4 regions of the Mesorhizobium sp. M1329 genome follow, and region 4 is predicted to be linked to each of the others. Evidence: predicted binding sites of a transcription regulator. Region 4 holds the regulator's gene; each other region holds the start of a gene.
The links. The regulator LexA, encoded in region 4, represses DNA repair genes until DNA is damaged. The targets are predictions, from matches to a motif close to TGTTCNNNNTGTGTTCNG.
Positions count from the first base shown of each region.

Region 1 (7,193 bases), on a different contig from region 4:
ACTTCAATGAAATCGCCCGCCCGGCTGACCTCCAGCCGGTCGAGCGTGCGGACCGGGCTGGTGGCCTGGCACTGGGTCGAGCGGAAGGTGGTGAAATCATGCCGGCCAAGCAGCACCTTTGCCGCTTCGTGCATGGCAGCCGCATCAAGTTGCTTCGGTACCCACCAGATCTTGCCCTTGTCGAGCGCCGCCGGCGCGCGGCGGTTGACGATGCGGTAGAGGTAGTGGCGGCCGATCGCCGAGAAACGCGCATCGAAGCCATCCGGCACGACGGCGGCCTTCAGGATGGCGATGCGCACCTTGGCCGCCTGCAGATGCGCGTTGACGGCGTCGCGCACCTTGTCGCCGGGCCATGCCTTGATCAGATCGACGTGCGCCACCTGAGCGGTCGCATGGACGCCGGCATCGGTGCGGCCGGCGGCGCGCAGCGAAACCTGCTCACCACAGAACTTCTCGATCGCCTGCTCGATCGCCTGCTGCACCGAAGGCTGGTTGGCCTGGCGCTGCCAGCCGGCGAAGAGACTGCCGTCATATTCGATGTCGAGGCGAAAACGCGGCATTCCCGGATCGAGGCGAAATCAGGCGGCGAGGGCTGAGCCGAAGGCCGAGGCGTAGACCAGCCTGCCGGTCTCCGGCGCCTCGCCCCAGGCAAGCGCCTGCAGAGCCTCGCTTTGGTAGTCGCTCTCGAATTTTGCTGCACGGGCGCGGCTGTAACCGAAACGGCCATAGTAAGCCGGATCGCCGAGCACCACGGCGAGCGTCTCGCCGGCAGCCTTCAGGCGGATATGCGCCTCGCGGACCAGCGCACCGCCGATGCCGGTGCCGTGGAACGACGGCTCGACCGCCAAAGGAGCCAAAGCCACCGCCGGGAAGCTCTTGCCGCCATTCTGCACGAAAAGCCGTGAAAATAGGATATGGCCAACCACTTGCCCGTCTTCGTCCGCCACCAGTTCGACGACGGCGTCACCGCCGGTGACCAGCGCGTCGACCAGTCCGGCCTCCGTCTGCTGGCCAAATGCGTGTTCTTCGACAAGGCGGATCGCCTCGCGGTCCCGCGGCGTCGCCGCGCGTATGGACATCATGCTCATGACAATTTCATTCCTTTTTCGAGCTTGGCCCCGCGCAGAAACTCCTGCGCGGCAATGGGCCTTCCGCCCGCACGTTGAACTTCGACCAGCCTGATCGCGCCTGACCCGCAGGCGACCGTCAGCCGGTCATCGAGAATTCCTCCCGGTTCGCCGGCGCCTTGCGAGAGCGTCGAGCGAAGCAGTTTCAGCCGTTCCACGCGGCCGCCGATTTCGGTCTCGCACCATGCACCGGGAAAGGGCGACAGGCCGCGAATCTGGTTGTGCACGTCGCCGGCAGGTCGCGGCCAGTCTATGCGAGTCTCCGATTTATCGATTTTCTTGGCGTAGGTCACCCCCACCTCCGCCTGAGTGGTAAATGTCAGCGTATTCCGCTCCAGCCGTTCGAGCGCCTGCACCATCAGAGCCGCACCCAACACCATCAGCCGGTCGTGCAGATCGCCGGCCGTCATGTCGGGTCCAATGGCGCATTTTTCAACCATTGCCACAGGGCCGGTGTCGAGGCCTTCCTCCATCCGCATCACCATCATGCCCGTTTCGGTATCGCCGGCCATGATGGCGCGCTGGATAGGGGCAGCGCCGCGCCAGCGCGGCAACAGCGACGCGTGACCGTTGAGGCAACCGAGCCGCGGCGCCTCGAGAATGGGTTTGGGCAGAAGCAGCCCGTAGGCGACGACCACGGCGACGTCGGCACCCAACGCGCGGAACGCCTCCTGCTCCGCCTCGCTCTTCAGCGACACCGGCGCGCGGACCTCGACACCCAGCCGCTCCGCCTCGCGCTGCACCGGCGACGGCGTCAGCTCGAGCCCGCGCCGGCCGCCGGCGCGCGGCGGCTGCGTGTAGACGGCTGCCAATTCATGCTCTGCCCCGGCAATCGCCCGCAAGGTCGGCACGGAGAATTCGGGCGTACCCATGAAGATGACACGCAGGGGCATTCGTCGACCCCTACCCCACCATCTTGCCCGGCGCCTTGTCCCTGGCGAGCTTTTTGAACTTCTTGACCACCATGTCGCGCTTCAGTTTTGAGATGTGGTCGATGAACAGCACGCCGTTGAGGTGGTCGATCTCGTGCTGCAGGCAGGTCGCCATCAGCCCTTCGGCCTCGATCTCCTGCAGCTTGCCGTCGCGATCGAGATACTTCACCCGCACCGCCGCCGGCCGCTCGACCTCGGCGTAGTAGTCCGGGATCGACAGGCAGCCTTCTTCATAGACCGAACGCTGGTCGGAGCTTTCGAGGACTTCGGGATTGATGAAGACGTGCGGTGCCGGCGTCTCGTCCTCTTTGGCGAGGTCGATGACCAGCATGCGCCAGGGTTCGCCGACCTGGATCGCAGCGAGGCCAATGCCGGGCGCGTCGTACATGGTGTCCAGCATGTCGCCGGCCAGTTTGCGCAAATTGCCGTCGACACGCTCGACCGGTTTTGACACCTGACGCAGGACGGGATCGGGAAGGATGATAAGCGGCTTGATCGACATGGCGTCTCACCTAAGACCTCGCAGGAAAAGCGTCAACCGGGACGCCTTCGGGTCGTTCACGTTTTGATCTGTGCCGGCAGACCGAATCATCTATGCTGTTGGCATGAACGATCTGGCCATCATCCTGTCCGAACCTGTCGCCCGCCTCGGCGCCACCACGATCACGCTCGGCCATGCCCTGGGTTTCGGCGCAATGCTGTTCCTCGGACTGTTCGTGGCGCTCGTCGTTGCGCTCTGGCGATCGGCCAAGGCGCGTGCAATGGCGGCTGCCGAAGCCGCCGACCACGCCCGCGACGCCGAGGCGAGGATGGCCGGCATCTTGGCAAGCCAGGCGGAAATGCAGGGCCGCATGGGCGCCATCGCCGAAGTGTTCGGGGCGCGCCAGGCGGAACTGACACAGTCGATCGGCCAGCGCCTCGATGCCATGACCGGCCGCTTGGGCCAGACCATGACCGAGCAGACGAGATCGACGCATGAGAGCCTCGCCAAGCTGCAGGAACGGCTGGCGGTCATCGATATCGCGCAAGGCAACATCCAGTCGCTGGCCGGCCAGGTCGTGCAATTGCAGGCGATCCTTTCCAACAAGCAGACGCGCGGCGCCTTCGGCCAGTCGCGCATGGAAGCCATCGTCGCCGACGGATTGCCGCACGGCGCCTATGAATTCCAGGCGACCTTGTCGAATGGCAGCCGGCCCGACTGCCTGGTGAAGATGCCGAACGGCGCACCGTCGCTTGCCATCGATGCAAAGTTTCCGCTCGAGGCCTGGAATGCCATCCGTGCCGCCGAAGGCGCCGACCTGCAGAAGTCCGCCGCTCAGGCTTTCCGCCGCGACATCGAGGTGCATGTCCGCGACATCGCCGAAAAATACCTGATCCAGGGCGAGACGCAGGACACCGCCTTCATGTTCGTGCCCTCGGAATCGGTGTTCGCGGAAATCCATGAGAATTTCGAGGCCGTTGTCCAAAAGGCGCATCGATCGCGGATCGTCATCGTCTCGCCATCGCTTTTGATGCTGTCGATCCAGGTCATCCAGGCAATCCTCAAGGACGCACGCATGCGCGAGCAGGCCCACCTGATCCAGGGCGAGGTCATCCGGCTGATGGAAGACGTCTCCCGGCTCGACGAGCGGGTGCGCAAATTGCAGACGCATTTCGGTCAATCGGCCAGGGATATCGAGGACATCCTCGTCTCGACATCGAAGGTGACCAGGCGCGGACAAAAGATCGAGGCGCTGGAGTTTGGCGTACAGCCGGCAGAGGACACCGCTGGTTCGAATGGCAGCGGAGCAATAGCGGAAAGCAGCCCGCGCGTCGCCGATTCGAAAACCGGGCAATTGAGGCTGAGGGTCGTCGAAGGCGACGATTGAGAGCTATGCTGGAACCCGGAGCCGAGCGCTTCGCCCGGGTCCGGCGCTACTGCTCCTCGATGATGATTGTGCCTTCGAATTCCGGCAGCCAATGCAGCGCCGAGCGATGCCAGATCTGCTTTCTCGGCACCAGTTGATCGCGCTGCCGTGTCGTGCCGACCCTGATGCCGTAAACCTTCGGTCCCGCGCCCGCCGACGTGGCGTAGAGATGCGAGCCGCACTCACCGCAAAATGCCTGGGCGCGCTTGGCGCCGCTCGAACCGGTCTTGATGTAGATTTTCGGCGTGCCCTTGGTGATCCTGTAATTGTCCTCGGACGCCGGCACGGTGACGCGAAAGGCCGTTCCGGTTAGCTTCTGACAATCGACGCAGTGACAAATGGTGGTCTTTTCCGGATCGACTTCGGCCTCGTAAGTGATGGCGCCGCAATGACACCCGCCGTCGATTTTCATCTTCGTTCCTCCTGGAGCTTTTGCCCGCAATCATAACCGGGACTGCCCGATGGCGCAGCCATTTTCCTCAGACCGGTTCGCCTCCGGACGCCGCCAAGGCCTTGCTCCGGCGTTCCCAGGTGCCGGTGGTCTGCGGCTTGACGAAGAGCCGCGTCACCTCCGGCATCTCCGCCTTCAGTCGCGTCTCGAGGCGCTCGACGCAGGTCTCTATCTCCGGCGCCGACAAATGATCCTCGAACTCGATGCTCAAAGCGGCGACGATCTCCTGCGGACCCATATGCAGCGTCAGCACGCCATTTGCCCGTTGCACCGCCGGGTCCTGCTGGACGATGGCCAGCACCTTTGTTTGCACCTCGGGCGAGGCCGGCTCGCCGAGCAGCAGGCTTTTGCTTTCGCGCGCCAGGAAGATGGCGGTCGCGCCCAGGATGAGCGCGATGCCGATCGACGCGGTGCCGTCTAGCTTCGGCATGTCCAGCCGTTCCGCCGCCAATATGCCGGCGAAGGCGACAACGAGGCCGAGAAGTGCCGCGCTGTCCTCGAAGAGTACGGTGTAGACACTCGGATCCTTGCTGAGCTGCACCGCCTCGAGCCAGCCGTGGCTGCCTTTTTGGTGACGGAATTCCTTCAGCGCCACCAGCCAAGAGGTACCTTCGAAGAGGAAGGAAAGGCCAAGGACAGCGTAGTTCACCTTGGCGTTGGCGATCGGCTCCGGCGCCATGATGTGCGTCACGCCTTCGTAGAACGATATGCCGGCGCCCAGCGCAAAGACGAGGAGCGCGACGATGAAGCTCCAGAAGTACAGCTCGCGGCCATGGCCGAGCGGATGCGTGCGGTCGGCCGGCCGGGCGGCACGGTGCATGCCGTAAAGCAGCAGGCTGCCATTACCGGTATCGACGAGCGAGTGGACGCCTTCCGAGAGCATTGCCGAGCTGCCCGTGAACAACGCAGCGGCGAACTTGGTCAGTGCGATCGCAAGATTTCCGGCGAGCGCCGCATAGATCACTTTTTTCGACCCGCCATGCGCCGCCATGGTGTGCTGCCTTGGTTGATGCACCGAGATTGGCGGAGCGCCCGCCCACGCTCCACAGTCCCCACAACGCCCGAAGTGCCCAGTTGTTCACAAGGTCAGTTGTTCAAAAGGGCGGCGCGGGGCTATTCGACGACCTCGTCCGTCCAGACCTTGAAGCCAGCCAGCGCGCCCGGCCCGAAAATGTGGGTCAGCGGCACATCGGCGGCATCGCGTCCGGAGGCAATCAGGATACGGCCGATGCGCGGCGCGTTGTTGCGCGGGTCGAACGCGTGCCAGCGGCCGCCGAGATAGACCTCCATCCAGGCGGCGAAATCCATGTCCGACCACGGCTTCGGCAGACCGATATCGCTGATATAGCCGGTGCAGTAGCGGGTCGGAATGTTCAGGGCGCGGCAGAAGGCAACAGCGAGGTGGGCAAAGTCGCGGCACACACCACTCTGCTCGCGATAGGCCTCGGCGGCGGTGCGTGTCGGGCGTGCATTGAAATAGTTGAAGACGATGTGGTTATGGACGAAGTCGCAGACCGCCTGGACGCGCGGAATGCCGAGCGGGGTGCTGCCGAACAGCCGCCATGCTTCATTCGACAGCACGTCGCTCTCGCAATAACGGCTGGGCAGCAGGAACAGCAGCGTCTCCGACGGCAGATCGCGCACCTCGTGCTGCCACGCCGTCAGCTCGCGCGTCTCGAAGGAGCCGGGGTCGCGGATGACCGCGTCAGTGCCGAACGCAAAGCGCCCGGCCGGCGCAACGAGACGGTTGCACCAATTGCCGAAACTGTCGCGGTAGCTTTCGATTGGCACCGGCGGGTTCGACGTCAGGAAGTCCGGCCGCTCAAGATCGGATGCGCGCGAATAATGGACATTTAGCATCGCGATCAGCGGTGTTTCCTGCGGGAAATCGAAACTCATCTGGCAACCGATGTGGATCCGCATTGTCGTCCTGACCGGCCTGCCTGATCATCAGCTGGCGAAACGCAAGGGCTGATGCTGCAGTGCGAAGAAGACCATGGCACGGACCGCTGCGGTTTACGAGGGAATTAGAAACCGGTTAACAGCCATCGGCTAGGGCGACTGCACGGCAACGGCCTCTTGCAGTCGAGCGTTTTCTCTTGTTTCACTTCGCTAGGCATCAACTGGAGGAACGAATCATGGCTAAGGGTGCGATGAAGGCGGGCAAGGAAGCCCGCAAGCCGAAGAAGGACGCGAAGAAACCCGCTCCGGCGCCGGCCCTGAAGGCACCGCCGGTGAAGGCGATGAAGCTGAAGGACAAGTAGGGCCGCAGCTACCGTTTCGGCTCATTTCGACCGGCCGCGAACGCGGCCGGTATGATGTTCATTAAGCTCACGCTCATCCCCATGGATGCGGCGAAGATAGTTTTTGCGCCTTCAAGAAATCGGCCGGAAGCCATCGAAACGGAGCGTTCCGATGTCGTGGATTTTCCTGTTCCTCGCCGGCCTGTTCGAGATCGGCCGGGCGATCGGCCTCAAATACACCGACGGATTCTCGAAGCCGCTGCCGACCGTCCTGACGGTAGCCTCGATGATCGTCAGCCTGACCTTGCTCGGCCTGGCGCTGAAGGCATTGCCGGTCGGCACCGCTTATGCGGTGTGGACCGGCATCGGCACCGTCGGCACGACGCTGTTGGGGATATGGCTGCTCGGGGAGCCGGCGACGGCGATCAGGCTGGCCTGCATCGCCCTCATCGTCTGCGGCATCATGGGACTGAAGCTCGCGGCCTAGCCGATTCTGACAGACGAACGCGTTCGGGGCCGCTGCAAGGCGGCCC
Region 1 covers NZ_JAMYLN010000002.1:188,457-195,649, reverse strand. The annotation lists gene truA (tRNA pseudouridine(38-40) synthase TruA) at 1-560, opposite strand, end outside; gene NKH21_RS02805 (GNAT family N-acetyltransferase) at 579-1,088, opposite strand; gene fmt (methionyl-tRNA formyltransferase) at 1,085-2,014, opposite strand; gene def (peptide deformylase) at 2,031-2,561, opposite strand; gene NKH21_RS02790 (DNA recombination protein RmuC) at 2,665-3,927, shown strand; gene NKH21_RS02785 (GFA family protein) at 3,974-4,378, opposite strand; gene NKH21_RS02780 (cation diffusion facilitator family transporter) at 4,446-5,408, opposite strand; gene NKH21_RS02775 (transglutaminase-like domain-containing protein) at 5,531-6,340, opposite strand; gene NKH21_RS02770 (hypothetical protein) at 6,556-6,681, shown strand; gene sugE (quaternary ammonium compound efflux SMR transporter SugE) at 6,833-7,147, shown strand.
Region 1: NKH21_RS02790 (DNA recombination protein RmuC) is a predicted target of LexA. The motif match lies at 2,615-2,632, and genes of this name have one in related genera.

Region 2 (7,193 bases), on a different contig from region 4:
CATCTCGGCAAGAATTCGAAACTGACGCTGTTCGTGATGAATGCCGGCGGCAAGCTGGTCCGCCAGGAGGTCGTTGTGAAGACGACCGGCGAGGGCGCCGAATTCACGCTGCGCGGCATCAATCTGCTCGCCGGCGACACCCATACCGACGTCACCATGGTGCTCGACCATGCCGTGCCGCATACTGCGTCGACCGAAGTCATCCGCAACGTGGTGACCGGCAAGGCGCGCGGCGTCTTCCAGGGCCGCATCAACGTCCACCAATATGCGCAGAAGACCAACGCCAAGATGGCCTGCAACACGCTGCTTCTGTCGGATGACGGCGAGTTCTCGACCAAGCCGGAGCTTGAAATCTTCGCCGACGACGTTGTCTGCGGCCATGGCGCGACCGTCACCGAGATCGACCACAGCCATCTGTTCTACCTGATGGCGCGCGGCATCGACGAGAAGACCGCACGCGGCTTGCTGGTCAAGGCCTTCGTCGCCGAAGTGATCGAGGAACTGGACGACGAGGCCATCGTCGAGGCGCTGGAAGCACGTCTCGACAACTGGTTCGTGGCGCATGGGTGAGTGGCTCAAGACTCCGGCGTCATCCTCGGGCTTGTCCCGAGGATCTGCCGCGTGGACGAGGAACTGGCAAAATCCGAGGGCTAGTAGATCCTCGGGACAAGCCCGAGGATGACGGTCGAGACGATGGACCAGAAAGTCGAAAACATCCCCTACGACGTCGAGGCGATCCGCCGCGACTTCCCGATCCTGTCGCGGCAGGTCTACGGCAAACCGCTGGTCTATCTCGACAATGGCGCCTCGGCGCAGAAGCCGCAGGCCGTGCTCGACGCTATCCAGCACGCCTATTCCCAGGAATATGCCAACGTCCATCGCGGCCTGCATTTCCTGTCGAATGCGGCGACCGACGCCTATGAGAACGCGCGCAAGATAGTGCAGAGGTTTCTGAACGCACCGAGCACCGACAACATCGTCTTCACCTCGAACACCACGGCGGCGATCAACACGGTCGCCTACGGCTTCGGCATGCCCAATATCGGCGAAGGCGACGAGATCGTGCTTTCGATCATGGAGCACCACTCCAACATCGTGCCGTGGCATTTCATCCGTGAGCGGCAGGGCGCCAAGCTGGTATGGGTGCCGGTCGATGATCTCGGCGTCTTCCACATCGAGGAATTCGAAAAGCGGCTGACAGACCGGACAAAGCTGGTTGCCATCACCCATATGTCGAATGCGCTGGGCACGGTGACGCCGATCAAGGAGATCGTGCGCATCGCGCACGCCCGCGGCATTCCGGTGCTGGTCGACGGCAGCCAGAGCGCCGTGCATATGCCGATCGACGTGCAGGATCTCGACTGCGATTTCTTCGTCTTCACCGGCCACAAGGTCTACGGCCCGTCGGGCATCGGCGTGCTCTACGGCAAGAAGGACATTCTGGAGCGCATGCGCCCGTTCATGGGCGGCGGCGAAATGATCGAGGAGGTGACGCAAGACATCGTCACCTACAACGACCCGCCGCACCGTTTCGAGGCCGGCACGCCGCCGATCGTCCAGGCGATCGGGCTTGGTGCTGCGCTGGAATACATGGAAAAGATCGGCCGCGAGCGCATCGCCGCGCATGAGGCCGATCTGAAGGATTATGCACATCAAAAATTGCGCGCCATCAATTCACTGCGCATCTTCGGCGATGCGCCCGGCAAGGGCGCCATCATCTCGTTCGAGCTGCAGGGCATCCACGCCCATGACGTGTCGATGGTCATCGACAGGCAGGGCGTGGCGGTCCGCGCCGGCACGCATTGCGCCCAGCCGCTGTTGAAACGCTTCGGCGTAACATCCACATGCAGGGCATCGTTCGGCATGTACAATACCAGGGCCGAAGTCGATGCTTTGGCCGATGCGCTGGAAAAGGCGCGAAAGTTCTTCGGGTGACGATCATGGATGATGCCAGCCACACCGCCGAGACCGCTTCGGAAACGACGACCAATGCGGCGGTTTCCGGATCGACGATTCCCGCCGACGAACTGGCCCGGCTGACCGACGACATCGTCTCGGCGCTGAAGACGGTCTATGACCCCGAAATCCCGGCCGACATCTACGAACTCGGCCTCGTCTACAAGATCGACATCGAGGACGACCGCTCGGTCAAGATCGACATGACGTTGACCGCGCCGGGCTGCCCGGTGGCCGGCGAAATGCCGGGCTGGGTGGAGAATGCCGTCGGTGCCGTCGAAGGCGTCTCCGGCGTCGAGGTCAACATGACCTTCGATCCCCCCTGGTCGCCCGACCGTATGTCGGAAGAGGCGCAGGTGGCGGTTGGGTGGTACTAGCATCCGACCAGCCAGAGGCTGACGCACTTGCGCCGGGTACAAAACTTCACCATTTTAGGTGAGGAATCATTCGGCAGGCCTTGAACCTGCGCGCAATGGAGAAGGAAAAAGATGGGACGCTTCGCCGTCATCACGATGACCGAAAAGGCCGCCGACCGGGTGCGCGAGATAGTCGCGACCCGTGAGAATGCGCACGGCATTCGCCTTGGCATCAAGAAGGGCGGCTGCGCCGGCATGGAATATACGGTCGATCTGGTGACCGAACCCAACACCAAAGACGATCATATCGAGCGCGACGGCGCCCACGTCTATGTCGCGCCGGAGGCAGCGCTTTTCCTGTTCGGCACCGAGATGGACTTCGAGCAGACGACGCTGCGCACCGGCTTCACCTTCCGCAACCCGAACCAGAGTTCGGCCTGCGGCTGCGGCGAATCGGTCGAGCTGAAGCCGGCTGATCTGAAGGCACTGGCCGAAGCACGCGCTTCGGCTTGATTTTCCTTCGCCGTTCCCGGCGGCAATCGCATACGGAGAGCCCCCTCATCCGGCCCTTCGGGCCACCTTCTCCGCGATGGGGAGAAGAGGCTGGCGCCAGCGCTGGCGACTTCCTCTCCCCTCGGGGAGAGGTCTGATTGCCCCGAATTGCCCTTCGCAATTCGGTTGGCAATCCGGGTGAGGGGGCGCTTGTCCATATGCGATAGCTCTGCCGTAAACGGGGAGAAGAACGCTAATCCACCCACATCCCCGTTCGCTTGTGCCAGTCTGCGATCGACTCCTCCGGGTAGACATCGAAAACCTTGTCGCCCTTGCCGATATCCGGCTCGACCCAGTTCGCCTTGTATTTCAGCATCAGATGCACCTTCTCCGGCGGCTTCGGCAGGTCGGTGTCGATCGCCGAGGCAAACGGATGCACCAGCTCCGGCCAGGTCGGATCGTAGAGCCAGAGCGCCGTCCCGCATTTCGTGCAGAAATTCCGTTCGCCCGTCGAGATCTCGCGTTGCGGGTGCTCGTCGTCCTCGATCTCGGCGCGGTAGACGCCGAGATCGCGCTTGCCCTGGATTTTCAGCGTCTCGTAATCGGCGCCGAGATTGATGGCGAAACCGCCACCGCCCTGCTGCTTGCGGCAGATCGAGCAATAGCACAGCATGAACGGCACCGGCGTGTGGCTTTCCACCTCGAAACGCACGGCATTGCACCGGCAGGACCCCTTGAGCAGAAGCGGCATGAAAAAACTCCGACGAAATTGATTCTGAACTTGTCAGAATGGTGCCGGTTGCGTCGATGACAAGGGGAAATCCTGGTGACATGATCGCCGCATGGACAACGAGCGCATAGAAGAGCTTTTCGAAGGCCTCGGCCCGGTCAGCATCCGCAAGCTGTTCGGCGGCAAGGGCATCTATTTCGACGGCGTCATCGTCGCCATCGTCATCCGTGGCGAACTGATGCTGAAGGCCGACGCGGAAAGCGCCCCGGATTTCGAAGCGGCCGGCTGCCGGCAATGGACTTATACCGGCTCGCGCCACGGCAAGCTCGTGTCGATGCCCTATTGGAGCGTTCCCGACAGCGCGTTCGACGATCCCGACGAGATGGCGATCTGGGCGCGGCGTGCCTACGAGGCAGGACGGCGCGCCGGCAAATAGGCTGCGTCATGCTTCGGCAAGTCCGGGCCGCATTTCACGCCAGTTCGCGCGCCTCGGGCACGAGCGCCAGCGCCTCGGCAAAGCTGGCGCTGGTGAAGGCGGCGCTCTCGACGGCGAGCATCGCGGCGGCAACGCCTTCCCGTAGCGCTGCGCGCAGCGTCAGGCCGCGCAGCAGGGCGGCGATCGTCGCACCGGCCAATGCGTCGCCGGCGCCGGCAGCATCGGTCCGCTTCTGTAGCGGCGGTGGCGAGATCGAGAACGCGCCGGTTTGGTCGAAACCGAGCACCGGTCCGTCGCCGGCAGTGATCACGCCGCTTTTCAGGCCGGCGCGTCTCAGGCCGTCGACGATGCCTTGATCGCCAGCATCGATATCGGTGCCGGCAAGCACGCCGGCCTCGTGCCGGTTCATGAACGCCACGGCCAGACGGTCGAGCACTGGCGTCAGCCGCGCCGCTTTGCTGGGCGAGACCGCAAGCGCAAACACCGGCTTGCCGGCGGCGAGTGCCGCCAGCCGCTCCAGCGCGGAAGACGGCAGGTTGGCATCGCACAGCACCGCGTCGGCCGAACCGATCGCTTCCCGCACCTTGGCGCGGCGGATCTGCTTGGGAAGCGCCAGCTCGTATAGCACCATGTCGGCAAGCCCGGCGATCAGCGCGCCGTCGCTATCGACCAGCATCGTATGGCTTGGCGTTGCCCGGTCGAGAAAAACCGCCGACAAATCGGCAATGCCGGCCTCGGCGACGGCGCGCAAAACCTTGTCGCCAAGGGCATCGCCGCCGCGCACCGAAAGCAGCGAGGCCGAGGCGCCGCGCCGCACCGCCCAGCGCAAGGCATTGAAGACGGCACCGCCGACATGCTCGCGCATCGTGCCGGCGTTGGAAGCGGCCGGCACGAAGGCGCCGGCAACCCGGCCGCGCCGCTCGATATAGGCGCCGCCCACGGCCAGGATCGTCGGGGAGTTCATCATGCCGGCAAATGCCCCTTGCTGTTGCCCGGGAGGAGACTAGGTCGCCGGGCGGAACCCTGCAATCGCGGCTCCGATTCGGTTGGTGACGGCAACGGCGCCGCATGCGAGGCGGGATACATCCGGAAGCAAAATTGCGAAACAAAAATAGAACAAATATGAATGTGCGTTATTTTTCAAACCCTTGGCGCTCATTGACAAATGAGAACAAATGAGGTACATTCCTTTTAGGGATTGCGGGATTGTCCGGCCTCCATTGACGACCACGGGGTGATGTATCATGGCTCAGAATTCTTTGCGGCTTGTAGAGGACAAAGCGGTGGACAAATCAAAGGCTCTGGATGCGGCGCTGTCGCAAATCGAGCGTGCCTTCGGCAAGGGCTCGATCATGCGGCTCGGCGCGAACGAGCAGGTCGTCGAGATCGAAACGGTGCCGACCGGCTCGCTTGGGCTGGACATCGCGCTTGGCGTCGGCGGCCTGCCGCGCGGCCGCATCGTCGAGATCTACGGGCCGGAAAGCTCGGGCAAGACGACGCTGGCGCTGCACACGGTGGCCGAAGCCCAGAAGAAGGGCGGCATCTGCGCCTTCGTCGATGCCGAGCACGCGCTCGACCCGGTCTATGCCCGCAAGCTCGGCGTCGATCTCGAAAACCTGCTGATCTCGCAGCCCGATACCGGCGAGCAGGCGCTAGAAATCTGCGACACGCTGGTGCGGTCCGGCGCCATCGACGTGCTGGTGGTCGATTCGGTGGCGGCGTTGACGCCGCGGGCGGAAATCGAAGGCGAGATGGGCGATTCGCTGCCCGGCCTGCAGGCCCGCCTGATGAGCCAGGCACTGCGCAAGCTCACCGCCTCGATCTCGCGCTCCAACACCATGGTCATCTTCATCAATCAGATCCGCATGAAGATCGGCGTCATGTTCGGTTCGCCCGAGACGACGACCGGCGGCAATGCGTTGAAATTCTATGCCTCGGTCCGCCTCGACATCCGCCGCATCGGCTCGGTCAAGGATCGCGACGAGGTCGTCGGCAACCAGACCCGCGTCAAAGTGGTCAAGAACAAGCTGGCGCCGCCCTTCAAGGTGGTTGAGTTCGACATCATGTATGGCGAGGGCGTCTCCAAGACCGGCGAGCTGGTCGATCTCGGCGTCAAGGCGGGCGTGGTCGAAAAGTCGGGCGCCTGGTTCTCCTATAATTCGCAGCGTCTTGGCCAGGGCCGCGAAAACGCAAAACTGTTCCTGCGCGACAATCCCGACACGGCGCGCGAGATCGAGCTGGCGCTGCGGCAGAATGCCGGGCTGATCGCCGAGAAATTCCTCGAGAACGGCGGCTCCGAAAGCAGCGACGACGGTTTCGAGGACGACGCCGGGGTGATGTAGGGCAAGCGACATCTCGCGGAGCATCAGACAGGTTTGGATTTGATGTTTTGATTCTGAGTTTGTGTAATCGATGCGTTTCGAACCGCCGGCTCCGTGCCGGCGGTTCGCGTTTGACGGCGGGGCAGACGCGTTTCAAAGCGCTGGTGAAAGCCGGGATTTTAGCCCATTTGGTGTTTCTGGACAGGCTGCGGTGCGACCGCTAAAAGGCCATGTCTATTTTCCGCCGGCAGCCGGCGGTTCTCTCGAAAAGGCAGTATTCATGAGTGGCGTCAACGAGATCCGGTCGGCATTTCTCGACTATTTTCGCAAGGAAGGTCACGAGGTCGTCGCGTCGAGCCCGCTGGTGCCGCGCAACGATCCGACGCTTATGTTCACCAACGCCGGCATGGTGCAGTTCAAGAACGTTTTCACCGGTCTGGAGAAGCGGCCCTATTCGCGCGCCACGACCGCCCAGAAGAGCGTTCGCGCCGGCGGCAAGCACAACGACCTCGACAATGTCGGCTACACCGCGCGCCACCTGACCTTTTTCGAGATGCTCGGCAATTTCTCCTTCGGCGACTATTTCAAGGAGCGGGCCATAGAGCTTGCCTGGAACCTGATCACCAGGGAGTTCGGGCTGAAGAAGGACAAGCTGCTGGTCACCGTCTACCACACCGACGACGAGGCGGCCTCGTACTGGAAGAAGATCGCCGGCCTTTCGGACGATCGCATCATCCGCATCGCGACTTCGGACAACTTCTGGGCAATGGGTGACACCGGACCTTGCGGGCCGTGTTCGGAGATATTCATCGACCGTGGCGAGCACATCTGGGGCGGCCCCCCCGGCAGCCCCGAGGAGGATGGCGACCGTTTCCTTGAATTCTGGAACCTGGTGTTCATGC
Region 2 covers NZ_JAMYLN010000012.1:100,408-107,600, forward strand. The annotation lists gene sufD (Fe-S cluster assembly protein SufD) at 1-570, shown strand, start outside; gene NKH21_RS14745 (cysteine desulfurase) at 694-1,935, shown strand; gene NKH21_RS14750 (SUF system Fe-S cluster assembly protein) at 1,941-2,333, shown strand; gene sufA (Fe-S cluster assembly scaffold SufA) at 2,445-2,825, shown strand; gene NKH21_RS14760 (GFA family protein) at 3,058-3,555, opposite strand; gene NKH21_RS14765 (TfoX/Sxy family protein) at 3,647-3,970, shown strand; gene NKH21_RS14770 (PfkB family carbohydrate kinase) at 4,005-4,937, opposite strand; gene recA (recombinase RecA) at 5,215-6,312, shown strand; gene alaS (alanine--tRNA ligase) at 6,572-7,193, shown strand, end outside.
Region 2: recA (recombinase RecA) is a predicted target of LexA. The motif match lies at 5,072-5,089, and genes of this name have one in related genera.

Region 3 (7,193 bases), on a different contig from region 4:
CGGTACGCTTGGTGCTGTATTTGGAATAGATGTACTGGATGACCTCCTCGCGCTTTTCATGCTCGAAATCGACGTCGATGTCGGGCGGTTCGTTTCTTTCCTCGGAAATGAAGCGCTCGAAAAGCGTGTCGATCTTGTCCGGGCCGACTTCGGTGATGCCAATGCAGAAGCAGACGATCGAGTTGGCGGCGGAGCCGCGCCCCTGGCAGAGAATGTTCTGGCTGCGGGCGAATTTGACGATGTCGTGGACGGTCAGGAAATAGCGCGCGTAGTTCAGGCGTTCGATCAGAGCGAGTTCCTCCTCGATGCGCTGCGTCACAAAAGCGGGTACGCCCGAGGGGTAGCGGATGGCGGCTCCCTCCTTGGCCAGCCTTTCCAGCTCGGCCTGCGGCCCGAGACCCGATTCCGTCGGCTCGTCGGGATAATTGTATTGCAGGTCACTGAGCGAGAAGGTCAGCTCGCCGGCAAAACGCAGCGTTTCCGCCAGCGCTTGCGGATGCCTGCGGAAAAGCCGTGCCATCTCCACCGGCGGCTTTAAGTGACGCTCGGCATTGGCCGCCAACTCCAGCCCCACCTCGGCGACGGGCACATTGAGGCGGATCGCCGTCAGCACGTCCTGCAGCGGGCGCCGTTCCGCCGTATGGTAGAGAACATCGTTGGTCGCCATCAACGGGATGCCGGCCAGCTCGGCCATCGCCGCCGCCTGCTCGATCCGGAAGCGGTCGTTGCCGCGGTAATCCGGCGAAACCGCCAGCCGCAGGTTTTCGCCGAAGCGATCCTTGAGCCGGCTAAGCAGTGCGAGGCTGGTTTCCGCATCCGCCGATAGATCCGGCAGGATGGCCAGCGACAGGAGATCGCCCCATTCGAGAAGATCGCTCTGTTTGAGGAGCGTTGCCCCTTTTTCGTTTTCGTCACGCAGATTGGCCTGCGTCAGCATGCGGCAGAGATGACCCCAGCCCTTGCGGTCTTGCGGATAGGCGAGGATGTCCGGCGTGCCGTCGCAAAAAACCAGGCGGCAGCCGGGATGATAGGAAACACCCTCCACCTTGGCCTGTTGCCAGGCGCGCACCACGCCCGCCACCGTGTTGCGGTCGGCGAGACCGATCGCCGAAAACCCCAGGAATTTTGCCGCGACCACCAGCTCCTCCGGTTTCGAGGCGCCGCGCAAGAACGAGAAGTTCGACTGGATGCCGAATTCGGCATAGGGGATGGCCGTCAGCGCATTCATGCGAAGATCCCATGCATGAACCAGCGCGGCGAAGGCTGCGAGGCGCCGTAGAGGCCCTGGCGATAGAGCCAGTAACGGCGGCCATCGGCATCCTCGATGCGGAAATAATCCCGGGTTGGCTCATCTTCTCGTCCCGCCGCCCCTCGCCACCATTCAGGCGCGATGCGCTCCGGCCCTTCAGCGCGCGCGACCCGGTAGAGCGCGCGCCGCCAGCGGAAGTTCAAAGGCGGGCCTTCCGGCATTTCGGTGGCCGGCACCTCGATCGGCTCGGGCGAACGGAAAAGCCGGATCGGCCGTTCCGGCTGGAAGACGGTCGAGGGAGCGTCCTTCGCCTTGTCGGGCTGCTTCGGCGGCGAGCTTCTCTGCGGCGCCTCCGTAAAGGGAAGGGTGGCGACGGCGCGCTCCGGCAAATGGCTCTCGACGGCGACCGGCTTCAAGACCGCGCCTTCGCCGAGCCGGGCGCGAATGCGGTCGGCAAAAAGCGCGATATCGGCACCGTCGTCGTTCGTCTCGCCGGCAAGGTCGGCCTGCTGCATGTCGAAGGCGGCGACAGTCAGCACCGAAAGGCGCACGAGATCGAAGCCATAGCCGGCGTCGATGTCCTGTTCGAGCGCGGCAAGCCTTTCGTGGAACAATTTCTGGATCAGCCGCGGCTCGCGCAGAGGCCGCGAGGTGCCGACGGCGATGCGGCTGACGCCGCCATCGACGCGGAAGAGCAGCAGCGCCAGCCGCCTTGCGCCCTCGCCGCGACGCTCGAGGTCGCTCTTCAAGGTGGTCGCCAGCATGCCTGTCAGCCGCTCGATGTCCTCGGTCAGCATGATCGGTTCGGCAAGGTGACGCTCGACCGAAAGCGGTGCCACCGGCAGGCGCGGCGACACGGCCTCCTCGAGGCGGCCAAGCGCCTGGTCGAGGCGCAAGAGCAGCGATGCGCCGAAGCGGCGGGCCAGCGGCGCGCGCGGTGCTGCCATGACGGCGCCCGCCGTGCGCAGGCCGACGCTTTCGAGGCTGGCGCGGACCTCCGGGCCGATGCGCAGCGCCGCCAGCGGCAAGGGCGCGAGAAGCGCTTCCTCCTCGCCATCGGGAACGATGCGGTCGCCGGCAAACCGCGCCGCCGCCCAGGCAGCACCAGGCGTGGCGGCAAGCCCGGCGCGGACATCGAAGCCCTGATGGAAAAAACGCGACAGGATATCGTCCAGCATCGAGCGTTCGCCGCCGAAAAGATGGGTGCAGCCGGTGACGTCGAGATAGAGGCCGTCGGTCCCGTCGAGCGCCACCAGCGGGGTATAGCGGTCGCACCAGTCGGCGAGGCCTTCGAGCAGGCGCCGGTCGGCCTCCGGATCGGCCTCCACGATGTCGATCGAGGGATGCATGGCGCGCGCATCGGCTATGCCCATGCCGCGCTTCAGATTAAGCGCCTCGCCCCGCTCGTCGAGGGCGGCGATGCGCTGGGTGTTCCCTTGGCGATGGCTGACCACCAGCGGCAGGTGATCCGACGGCCGGGAACGCCAGGACCGCCCCAGACGCTGCCGCAGGATCCTCTCGGCGGCGAGATGCGGAAACCACAGGGACAGGATTCTTTGGCCGTTCTGGGGTCCATTCCTGAGACCTTCTTTCCTCGCCCCGTCTTTCTTCGAATATGCGTTCATCGGGGTTCCACTCCAGTGTGAATTTTCCGGGCAAGGCAGTGCGGCTCTTGCCGATGGTGACGGTGAAGGCGGGCCGGCCGATCGAGCCGGCGAGCGGGCCGGCAATCGTCTGGCGCGCTGCCGCCGGTGCCGGCGACAGGACGAGGCGGACCGGCGCTGCCGTCGGCTCGGGCTCGCCGGCCTGGCGCAGCAGGAACAGCGGTCGGCCCGCACTCTGCGCCCGGGCGTGCAGCCGCCGCGTCGCGGTGAGGTCAAGCCGCTGCGGGCTGCCGCGGATTTCGAGGATGACAGCGGCCAGCGCCGTCATCCGGGCAGCCTCCTCGGCGATCCACAGCGCATCGAGCAGCCTTGGCGCCTCGGAAAACAGCAATTGCTCCGGCTCGATGCCGAAGAAGGCGTGAAGCCCCCTGGCATAGGGAAAGCCGGCCTCACGGAAAACCTCGGATGTGCCGATCCACAGCACCGGCAGTCGCGGCCCCTGGCTGAGGATCAGGCTGACGAGCGACAAGGCAAAACCGGCGACGGCCCCGGCATCGCGGGTCGCGGCGCCATGAAACTCGCTCAGCGCCGCCTTCGGCAGGCCGCCGCTCAGCGCAGCATCGAGGCGCTCGGCGCCGGTGCGCAAAAACGCATCGGGCGGCGCCACGGCGAGGCCGCGGCGGACAATGGTCAGATTCCGAGCGGGTGCCGGATGCCGAGAGGGTGCCGGACTCTGACGAGGGACATCCGCGTCAAACGACGAACCGGCCGGCGCCTCCAGGCGTTCGGGCAAGGTCCCTTCGATCTTCGCGATCTGGCGGCGCAGGGCAAAAACAGTCTCCCGCGCCACGGCGCTTGTCGCCATGACGGTCAGCTTCCACTCACAATTGTTCCTGTTATGTTCCTATAGATTCCAGAGGCAGCCCGAAGAGTCAAGCGGAGTCATGGGGAATTTATTCCTGTAGTGGGGCATGACACGGGCCCTCCAGTCCGATCATTTGCCGAGTCCGGCCCGAAAGCCTATATGCCGGGATCAAAGGACAAAGCATGGCTCGCATCTACCAAACACGCATCTGGCACGACCAGCTTTCGCCAACGATGGAGGAAATCGAGCTCCTGGCGCTGGAGGCCTATGCCCATCTGCCGGAGGAGTTTCGCAAGCTGACCGGCGAGATCGTCATCCAGATCGCCGAATTCCCGACCGACGAGATCATGGACGACCTTTCGCTGGAAACGCCCTTCGACCTGCTCGGCCTGTTCGAGGGGCGCGGCATCGCCGAGCGCTGGAACCCGCAGACCGGCGAGGGGCCGAACCGCATCACGCTCTATCGCCGCGCCATCCTCGACTACTGGGCCGAGAACGAGGAAACGCTGGGCGACATCGTCACCCACGTGCTGATCCACGAGATCGGCCACCATTTCGGCCTGTCGGATGACGATATGGAGAAGATCGAGGAGGCAGCGGAGTGAGCGACCCCGCTCCTCGTCATCCTAGGGTACTCCGCGACGTCGCTTCGCGACTGCTTCGCCTTAGGATGACGAAGGACGAGCGCTTCAGCGAACCTCCCTACCAGTCGCTGAGCTTGGTGTCGGGGCCGTATTCCTGGCCCTCGATGTCCTTCACCACCGCCTGACCGCAGCGCATGGTCTTGGCCTCCTTGTCATAGGCATAGGTCGGCGAGCCGAACAGGTGCCAGCCCTTGTTCAGCGCCGCCGTCACCTTGTGGCAGAAGCTGGCATCGTCCGGGCCGGACAGAAAGCGGTAGAGTTTCATTCTTCAATCCTGTCGTCAGTTACCATTAGTCATGCGCGAACAACGGCGGCCTTCGCCAGCAGTTTTTCGGCCTGCGCCAGATGCAGCCGCTCGACCATCTTGCCGTTCAGCGCGATCACCGCCTTGCCGGTATTTTCAGCGCGCGCGAAGGCATCCTTGACGGCGCGCGCCTCGGCTATTGCTTCGGGCGACGGTGCAAAGGCGCGGTTCGCGGCCTCGATCTGGGCCGGATGGATCAGCGACTTGCCGTCAAAACCCATGGCGGCCGCTTCCGTGCACTCGCGCGCAAAGCCGTCCATATCGCTAAAATCATTGAAGACGCCATCGAGCAGGTCAAGGCCGCCGGCGCGCGCGGCGAGCACCATCTGCATCAGCCATGGCACGAGATAGCGCCGGTCGGGCGTGGCGAGAATGCCTGTGTCCTTGACCAGATCATTCGTTCCGGCAACGAAACAAACCAGTCTAGAGGCCGGGTCGCGGCCGAGCTCAGCGATCGGCCCGATGTTGAGCAGCGCTTTGGGCGTCTCGATCATCGCCCACAGCTTGACCTCGTCCGGGATAAAATTGTCGTCGAGCACGTCGCCGGCCTCGAGGATGTCGCGCGGCGTATCGACCTTGGGCAGCAAGATGGCGTCGGGCGTGCATTTTGCCGCGGCCAGCAGGTCGGCGCCGCCCCACTCGCTCGACAGCGCGTTGATGCGCACGACCATCTCGCAGCGCCGGTTGGAAAGGCCGGCGAAAATCGCCGCCAGCTTTTCACGCGCGGAAGGCCTGTCGACCGGGGCGACGGCGTCCTCGAGATCGATGACGACGGCATCGCAGGCCAGCGACGGGATTTTTGCCAGCGCCTTGTCGTTCGAGGCCGGGACGTAAAGCACCGAGCGGCGCGGGCGATAGCTTTCGGTGGTCATCTCCGATCTATGCCGCCTGCAGCTGGCCGAGGCAAGCCGTGCATAAAAACTGCACGCAATTTCGGAAAATCTCCTCGTCTCCGCCCCGCTTGCCACCCGACAGAATGCGACAAGGGCGGCATGCAAGAGCAAACGAACTCCCGTTGGTCCCTGCCGTACCGGCTTCGCCGCGAAAGCTGGTGGCTCGTCGATCCGCCCCAGACTTTGGCAGCCCTCCTCCCTTTCGTCCGCAAATCCCTGCCCACCGGCCGCATCAAAGCCGCCGAGAAAGCCCGATCATGACAGTATTCCTCTCGGCGGCGCCGAGCTATTGCAGCCGCTTCGGCGTTGCCGTCCTGCTCGTCGCGCTGGCCGATTTTTTCTTCTATGGCCAGCCGGCCGGCATCACGCTTTTCCTGTTCGGCGTTGCGATTGCAGCGGCGAGCATGGCTCTCCATCCTCTCAGCGTCTTCAACGATGGCAGGTTCTGGTTCAAGCCGGTTGCGCTGCTTATGGCGCTGCTGCCGCTTGTGGAAAATGTCAGCGCACTGTCCGTCTCTATCGCGCTGGCGGCGACGGCCATCTTCGCGCTGTCACTGGCCGGACGGTTGCGGCGCGGCCTAGCCCGCGTCGCCCGCCAACTCTCGCTGTTCCTGCTTGCAACGCCATTTCGGCTCGTCCTGGATTTCCTCCGCTGGCGCAAGGCGACGCGGCGGCTTGGCCGGCGGCGCGTGCGGCTTGCGACGATCGCCGTCTGGGTCATGCCGCTGAGCCTCGGCGCGGTGTTCCTCGCGCTGTTCGGCGCCGCCAATCCGGTCATCGAATACTGGTTCTCGCTGATTGATCTCTTCGCTTTGCTTAACCTCATCCAGCTGCCACGTCTCGCCTTCTGGCTGTTCGTGCTTGCCGGCATCTGGGCCTTTCTGCGGCCGCGGCTGCCGCGCTTTTTCCGCCGCCGCAAAGTGTCGCCAGCCAGCGTACCGGCGACGCCGGCCACCAGGACCACCATCGAAGACATCGTCTTCGGCAAGGCCGCTATCCTCCGCGCGCTCGTCGTCTTCAACGTCCTGTTCGCGGTGCAGAGCGCACTCGACGCCACCTATCTGTGGGGCGGTATCGCGCTTCCCGACGGGCTGACCTATGCCGCCTACGCGCATCGCGGCGCCTACCCGCTGATCGTCACGGCCCTATTGGCCGCCGGCTTCGTGCTGGCAGCGCTGAGGCCGGGAAGTGCGACCTCCGGCGATCCGCTCATCCGCCGGCTGGTTTATGTCTGGGTGGCGCAGAACATCCTCCTGGTGATCTCGTCGATCCTGCGGCTTGATCTCTATGTCGGCATTTATGCGCTGACCTATTGGCGTGTCGCCGCCTTCGTCTGGATGGGGCTGGTGGCGGCGGGCCTTGTCCTGATCATCGCCCGCACCGCGCGCGAAAAGTCCAACGAATGGCTGCTTTCCGCCAATCTTCTGACGCTATCGGCGACGCTCTATGCCTGCTCGTTCATCAACTTTGCCGCGCTGATCGCCAACTACAATGTCGACCATTCCTTCGAAATGACCGGTCAAGGCACCCAGCTCGACGTTTGGTACCTGCGCTCGCTCGGGCCCGGCGCCTTGCCGGCGCTCGATCGCTTCGTCCAGCACCAGAGCAGGACGGTTTCTACGGAGGATGCCTCC
Region 3 covers NZ_JAMYLN010000045.1:16,683-23,875, forward strand. The annotation lists gene NKH21_RS29795 (error-prone DNA polymerase) at 1-1,228, opposite strand, end outside; gene NKH21_RS29800 (DUF6504 family protein) at 1,225-2,703, opposite strand; gene NKH21_RS29805 (ImuA family protein) at 2,636-3,718, opposite strand; gene NKH21_RS29810 (metallopeptidase family protein) at 3,901-4,323, shown strand; gene NKH21_RS29815 (DUF1737 domain-containing protein) at 4,421-4,627, opposite strand; gene NKH21_RS29820 (HpcH/HpaI aldolase/citrate lyase family protein) at 4,657-5,538, opposite strand; gene NKH21_RS29825 (DUF4153 domain-containing protein) at 5,817-7,193, shown strand, end outside.
Region 3: NKH21_RS29805 (ImuA family protein) is a predicted target of LexA. The motif match lies at 3,742-3,759, and genes of this name have one in related genera.

Region 4 (7,193 bases):
GTCGCTGCCGGCCAGCGACCCCGCAACGGTTCCCGTGCCCGCGGGCGAGCCCATCGTGCGCCTACGCCGTCGCTTCCGCCTCCCGTCACCGTCCCGTATCCGCAATAGCATAACCTCGGCGGCCGGCCTGGAACTCGACCGCGGCATCGCCTTCCTGCTGGTGCCGGTGTTCCTCGCATGCGGGGTGGTCGTGTATTTCGCGATGGCGGCCGAGCCGGCCTTCCCACAGCCGATCGCTATCGTCGCCTTGGCAGCCCTTTGTGCCGTCGTCTCGCGGTCATGGCCCAGGACGCGCCTGTGCTTCATAGTGGCGTTGCTCTGCGCGCTTGGCGTGCTTGCCGCCAAGTTCGAGACCTGGCGTGTCGGGACGCATATGCTCGGTTCCGAAATCTCGACGCGGCTGACGGGTCGCGTCGTATCGTACGAGCCCATGGCGAGCGGCCGCATCAGGCTGACGATCGATGTGATCTCAACCGCCAGGCCGACACTGCGTTACATGCCGGAACGGGTCCGCGTTTCGGCGATGAAAATACCGGCTGAGCTGACCGCCGGTTCCGAGATCGCCGGCTATGTGCGGCTGCTGCCGCCGACCGGGCCGGTGCGGCCCGACAGCTATGATTTCTCCTTCGACAGCTATTTCGCCGGTATCGGCGGCAGCGGCTTTTTTCTCGGCAATCCGAAAGTCGTGTCGTCGGGCAGCATGCCGCTTGCCGCGCGGCTTTCTTCTGCGATCGAAGACGCGCGCGAATCCATCGCCGACCATATCCGCAGCCGCATCGGCGGCGCCGAGGGCGAGATTGCTGCTGCGCTGATCGTCGGCGTGCGCGCCGGCATTCCCGAGGAGATCAACGAAGCGATGCGGCGTACAGGCATCTATCACATCATCTCTATCTCGGGGCTGCATATGGCGTTGGTCGCCGGCACCATCATGGCGCTGCTACGCGGCGCCTTTGCGCTGTTTCCCGATTTCTCATCGCGACGGCCGGTCAAGAAATATGCCGCGGCCGCCGCGCTTTTTTCGATTGCGGCCTACCTCGTCTTTTCCGGCATTGTGGTAGCGGCCGAACGCAGCTTCATCATGCTGGCGGTGATGCTTATCGCCGTGCTGTTCGACCGGGCCGCGCTCACCATGCGCAACCTGGCGATCTCGGCCATCGCGGTCATTCTGGTGTCGCCACACGAGGTGGTCGGTCCGAGCTTCCAGATGTCCTTCGCCGCGACGGCGGCCCTTGTCGGCGCCTATGCCGGCTGGTCCGACTACCGCGCCGGCAGGGCCACCAGGCCGCCGCCGCGGCGGTCGCCGCTACGCCTCGCCACGCGAAAGGTCCTGCTGGGCATGGGCGGCCTGGCGATGACCTCAATCATTGCAGGGAGCGCCACGGCGCTTTTCGCCATATGGCATTTCCAGCGCGTGGCGCCGCTCAGCCTGTTCGCCAATCTGGCCATCATGCCCATCGTCTCACTGGTCGTCATGCCCTTCGCCGTCCTCAGTGCGCTGGCGATGCCGTTCGGCGCGGATGGGCCTTTCCTATACGTGATGGGCAAGGGGCTGACGGCGATGATCGCCCTGTCCGGGTGGATCTCCGAGCGCTCGCCAATCGATGCGGTTGGGCTGATTTCGCTGAGATCCGTCCTTTTGGTGACGATCGCCCTTGTCATTGCCAGCATGGCGACGACCTGGTTGCGGCTGGCGGCACTTCCTTTTGCGCTCGCCGGCTTGCTAACGACAACCCAGACGCGCGTACCCGATGTATTGATCTCGGAGGACGCACGGTTGGTCGCGCTGCCGATCGACAGCGGTGAACTCGCGGTCAACCGGGCACGCCCGAATGAGTTCACCATCGACAACTGGAAACGCGCGCTCACATCAGAGGCTATCGTCGCGCCGGAAACACCTGGAAAGAACGATCCGCAATTCGACATTGCCGATCCGGCCGACCTACCGCCGGGTATGCCGTTCATTTGCACGGACGGCCTCTGCCTTGCCAGGCATCCATCCGGCGCGATCATCGCACAAGCCAAGGACCGCGATACTGCGCGGCCAGCCTGCGCCTTTGCCAGTTTGATCGTCATCGACGACGCCACCGCCCATAACCCCTGCTACTACGACCGGCTGGTCCTCGTCGTCACCAAACGGCAACTGGCGCGCGCGGGAAGTGCCGCCGTCTATTTCGATCCACAAGCTGCAACACGCGCCGAAATCCGTTTCGCGGTCGAAAAATCATACCGGCCCTGGCACGTGCAGCGGAAATTTTCACGCGCGGCACGGGGCCTGCCGCCATACCGCAGGGCCGACAAACCCAAAGCCGGCGCCAAGGGCGGAACTCAGTAGCGGCGGATCAGTCCGACGAGCTTGCCTTGCACCTTGACCCTGTCTGGTCCGAAGATGCGCGTCTCGTAGGCCGGATTGGCGGCTTCCAGGGCGATCGAAGCGCCCTTGCGGCGGAACCGCTTCAGCGTCGCTTCCTCCTCGTCGACCAGTGCCACCACGATCTCACCGGGGCTCGCCGTATCGGCATTGCGGATGATCACCGTGTCGCCGTCGAAAATGCCAGCCTCGATCATCGAATCGCCTTTGACCTCGAGCGCATAATGCTCGCCGCCCATGATCATATCCGGCGGCACCGAAATCGAATGCGTCTGGTGCTGGATGGCGTCGATCGGCACACCGGCGGCGATGCGGCCCATCACCGGGATCGAAACGGCGGCGACGACATCGTCGTCATTTCCGGCCGCAGGGACGCGCGACGATGTCGGCTTGCCTTGCCGCGGACCGCCTTGCCCAAGACTGCCCTGGATGACACTCGGCGAGAACTTGCGTGCCGCATTGAGGCCGGGGGCGATCGAGTCAGGCAGGCGCAGCACCTCCAGCGCACGGGCCCGGTTGGGCAAACGGCGAATGAAGCCGCGCTCCTCCAGTGCCGTAATCAGCCGGTGGATTCCCGATTTGGAAGCCAGGTCGAGCGCTTCCTTCATCTCGTCGAAGGAAGGCGGGATACCGCTTTCCTTCAATCTTTCGTGGATGAACATAAGCAGTTCGTGTTGTTTGCGTGTCAGCATAGCGACCCCCAACAGAATCAGAAAAACAAACCCAGAACAAACACTATCTGTTCCAGTTGTGTTCCGCAACTGTTTAAAGTTTAATGAATGCGTTAAGGCTCGGGAAACAAACGACGTCCCCTAACCGGGGTACCCCACTTTCACCGTCGCGAGCCTCATCGCCTTGATTCTGCTTTCGTTTGCGCCCTTCTGGCTTCCCGGAAGGCCACATTGGCATCGGCCGTCGGTCGGCGGAGGGCACGGAAGTGAACCCCTATCGAGTGTGCGGTTTGGTCAATGCACCGTGAACGAAACGAACTCAAAACGCCAACCTCGGGTTAAGTCCTGGTTTCCACCGCCTGGTTAGGCTGCTTCTCGCCGGTGGAGCCTTCCTGCGCGCAACCAGGTGATGGAAGAACAGTCGATGCGTATCCGGCGTTGCATTGAATTTTGGGGGAGCAGGCAAATCATGACAGGAATTCCCGATCTCGCGGCCATAAAGGCGATGGATGCCGCAGATCCGCTGCGCGCGATGCGCGACCGCTTTGTGTTGCCGCAAGGAGTGATCTATCTCGACGGCAATTCGCTAGGAGCTGCTTCACGTGCCGCTTTCGATGAATTGCGCAAGGCCGCGACCGAAGAATGGTCGCATGATCTCATCCGCGCATGGAACACGGCCGGCTGGTTCAACATGCCGCTTGAACTTGGCGACCAGCTCGGGCGCCTGATCGGTGCCGCGGCCGGCCAGACGGTGGTCTGCGACACGACGTCGGTCAACATCTATAAACTGCTGCACGCCGCCATGGCCATGCGACCGGAGCGGCAGGTCATCGTCGCCGAGGGCGATAGTTTTCCGACGGACCTCTACATGGCTGAGGGTGTGGCTTCGACGCGAAAGGATACGCTGCTGCGCCTCTCGGGGGTCGACGCGCCGAGCATCGAAGAGCTGATCGACGAACGCACCGCTGTGGTGCTGGTCAACCACGTCAACTACAAGTCGGGCGAACTGCGCGACATGCCGGCGCTGACGCGCAGAGCCCAGGAAGCCGGGGCGATGATCGTCTGGGATCTCTGCCACACCGCTGGAGCGATGCCAGTCGAGCTCGACAAGGCAAACGCCGATTTTGCCGTTGGCTGCACCTACAAATATCTGAATGGCGGCCCGGGCGCGCCTGCTTTCATCTATGCGGCTGAGCGGCATCTTGCCGACATCCAGCAGCCGCTCACCGGCTGGTGGGGCCATGCACGGCCCTTCGCCTTCGAGCCAGGCTATGCGGCCGGCACCGGCATCCGCCGGTTTCTGTGCGGCACGCAGCCGGTCCTGTCGATGCGCACGCTTAAGGGCGCGCTCGACATCTGGAACGATGTCGACATGACGGCGGTGCGCAAGAAGAGCATCGCGCTGGCCGATCTGTTCATCGAGCTTGTCGAGGCAAAGTGCGGCACTTACGGGCTCACGCTCGAAAGCACGCGCGATGGGGAAAAACGCGGCAGCCAGATTTCATTCATGCATGAGCATGGCTACCAGATCATGCGCGCGCTGATCGAACGTGGCGTGATCGGCGATTTTCGCGCGCCATCGACCATGCGCTTCGGCTTCACCCCGCTCTATGTCGGCTATGCCGATGTCTGGCAGGCCGTCGAAGTACTTGAGGACATCCTGCGCACCGGTGCATGGAAGGATGCGCGCTTCGCCATCAAGACGGCTGTCACTTGAGATTGATGCGAGAGCTGGAGCCGTGAGGCTGGCGACGACGCGCCGCGCGATGCTCACGCTACGTCGCAAGGCCATATTGCCAGGGGAGGGCGCAGGGTGTTCGAACGTCACATTGCCGATTGGGACAACGCCTATGCCAACGGCGCCAACATAGCCAGCAGCGATCGCTGGCCGGCGGCCTGGGTTGAGCCCGCTCGGGTTTTCCGCGACGTGCTTTCGACCGAGGGCAGGGCGCGGCTCGACTTGGCCTATGGCGATAAGCCACGCAATCGGCTCGATCTTATCCTGCCGGCCACCAAGCCCAAGGGACTCGTGGTGTTCGTCCATGGCGGCTACTGGATGGCATTCGACAAGAGTTTCTGGTCGCATCTTGCCGCTGGCGCTGTTGATCGCGGCTATGCGGTTGCGATGCCGTCCTACACGCTCTGTCCGCAGATACGCGTTGCCGGCATCGTCAAGGAAGTCGGCGCGGCGATCGGCACAGCGGCGGCGATGGTCGCAGGGCCGCTGATGCTGACCGGACACTCGGCCGGCGGCCATCTTGTTAGCCGGATGGTTACGGCGACGACGCCGCTGGCGCCCGAAGTGGTCCGGCGCGTTCGTCACGTGGTGTCGATCTCGGGGGTGCACGATTTGCGCCCGATCATGCGCACCGGCATGAACGAGACGCTGGCGATCGATGAGGCCGAGGCGCAGGCCGAAAGTCCGGTGCTGCTGCGCCCGATGGACAAGGCCTGCCTGACCTGCTGGGCCGGCGGCGGCGAGCGCGCCGAATTCCTGCGCCAGAGCGCGTTGCTGGCCAACATCTGGATCGGCCTGGGTGCCGCGACCAGCTCGGTGGTCGAGCCTGACCGGCATCATTTCAACATCATCGACGGTTTGGCCGATCCAGACCATCCGCTGACCCGGACCTTGATCTCGGAGTGAGGCAGGTTCAGCGTAGCATCAGCACGTCGCAGGGGGAGCCCGCCGCCGCGGCAGGCGCGAACGGCGCGCGGACGATCAACCCGTTGGCATCGGCCAGCATTTTCAGCATCGAGGAGTCCTGGATGCCGAACGGCGTCGCCACGAGCGTACCGGCATCGTCTGTGACAACAGCCCGCACATAATCTTGCCTGAGATCGTTGGCCGGCATGGCAGCACCGAGCCGCACCTGACGTATATCCTGCTGAAAGGCGCGGCCGCCGAGCCGCGCCAGCAGCGGCTTGAGGAAGAGCTGGGTGCAGACCAGGCTTGCCACCGGATTGCCGGGCAGGCCGATGCAGCGAATGTCGCCCAGCCGCCCGAACATCAGCGGCTTGCCCGGCCGCATGGCGATCTTCCAGAAATCGAGCGTCATGCCTTGCCCGGTCAGGACGTCATGGACGAGGTCGTGGTCGCCGACCGAGGCACCGCCCAGCGTGACGATGACGTTCGCGCCAGCCTTCACGGCCTTTTCAACCAGCGCAGCGATCGCCTCCCTGCGGTCCGGCGCGATGCCAAGGTCGAGCGCGCGCGCACCGATCGACTGTGCGGCGGCGGCGACACCATAGGCGTTGGAGGAGATGATCTGGTTGGGGCCAAGATTGCTGCCCGGCGGCAGCAATTCGTCGCCGGTCGCGATAATGGCGACCAGCGGCCGCTTGACCACGGCGACCTCGGGATGGTTGGCCGACGCCGCGAGCGACAAGGCCGCCGGATCGAGCAGGCGGCCTTTGGGCAGCAGGACATCGCCCTTGGCGAAATCGAGCCCGAGGCGGCGGATGTTTCGCCCCTGCACCGTCGGCTCCGTCACTTCTACGACACCGCCGCCGAGATCGCGGACGTTCTCCTGGATGACGATGGTGTCGGCACCTTCGGGAAGCGGCGCGCCGGTGAAGATACGCACGGCCTGCCGCTGCTGCACCGTTCCGGCAAAGCCGCGTCCGGCCGGCGCCATGCCGACCACCGAAAGCTTTGCCGGTACGGACGCGATGTCGGCCACCCGCACGGCATAGCCGTCCATGGCGGAGGCGTTGAACGGCGGCTGGGTGCGGAGCGCCACAACCGGCTCCGCCAGCACGCGGTCGGCGGCATCCAGCAGTGCGGCGCGTTCGCCCGGCAGCGCTGCTGCGCCGTCCAGCAGGCGCTCGAGCGCCTCGGCAACCGGGACCAGCGCCATTATCGGCCTGCCCCGGTGGCCCCGCCTCCGGTGATCTTGTAGTCGCCGGATTTGCCGCCGGTCTTTTCAACCAGCCTGATGCCGGAGATGACCATGGCGCGGTCGACCGCCTTGGCCATGTCGTAGATGGTCAGGCAAGCGACCGAGACGGCACTCAGAGCCTCCATCTCAACGCCGGTCTTGCCGGTGACGCGGGTCAATGCTGTCACCTTCAGGCCGGGCAGCGCGGCGTCCGCCTCGATATCGACAGATATCCTGGTCAGCAGCAGAGGATGGCAAAGCGGGATCAGTTCGTGC
Region 4 covers NZ_JAMYLN010000030.1:69,399-76,591, reverse strand. The annotation lists gene NKH21_RS25520 (ComEC/Rec2 family competence protein) at 1-2,332, shown strand, start outside; gene lexA (transcriptional repressor LexA) at 2,326-3,060, opposite strand; gene kynU (kynureninase) at 3,509-4,756, shown strand; gene NKH21_RS25505 (hormone-sensitive lipase) at 4,853-5,683, shown strand; gene NKH21_RS25500 (molybdopterin molybdotransferase MoeA) at 5,691-6,896, opposite strand; gene moaC (cyclic pyranopterin monophosphate synthase MoaC) at 6,896-7,193, opposite strand, start outside.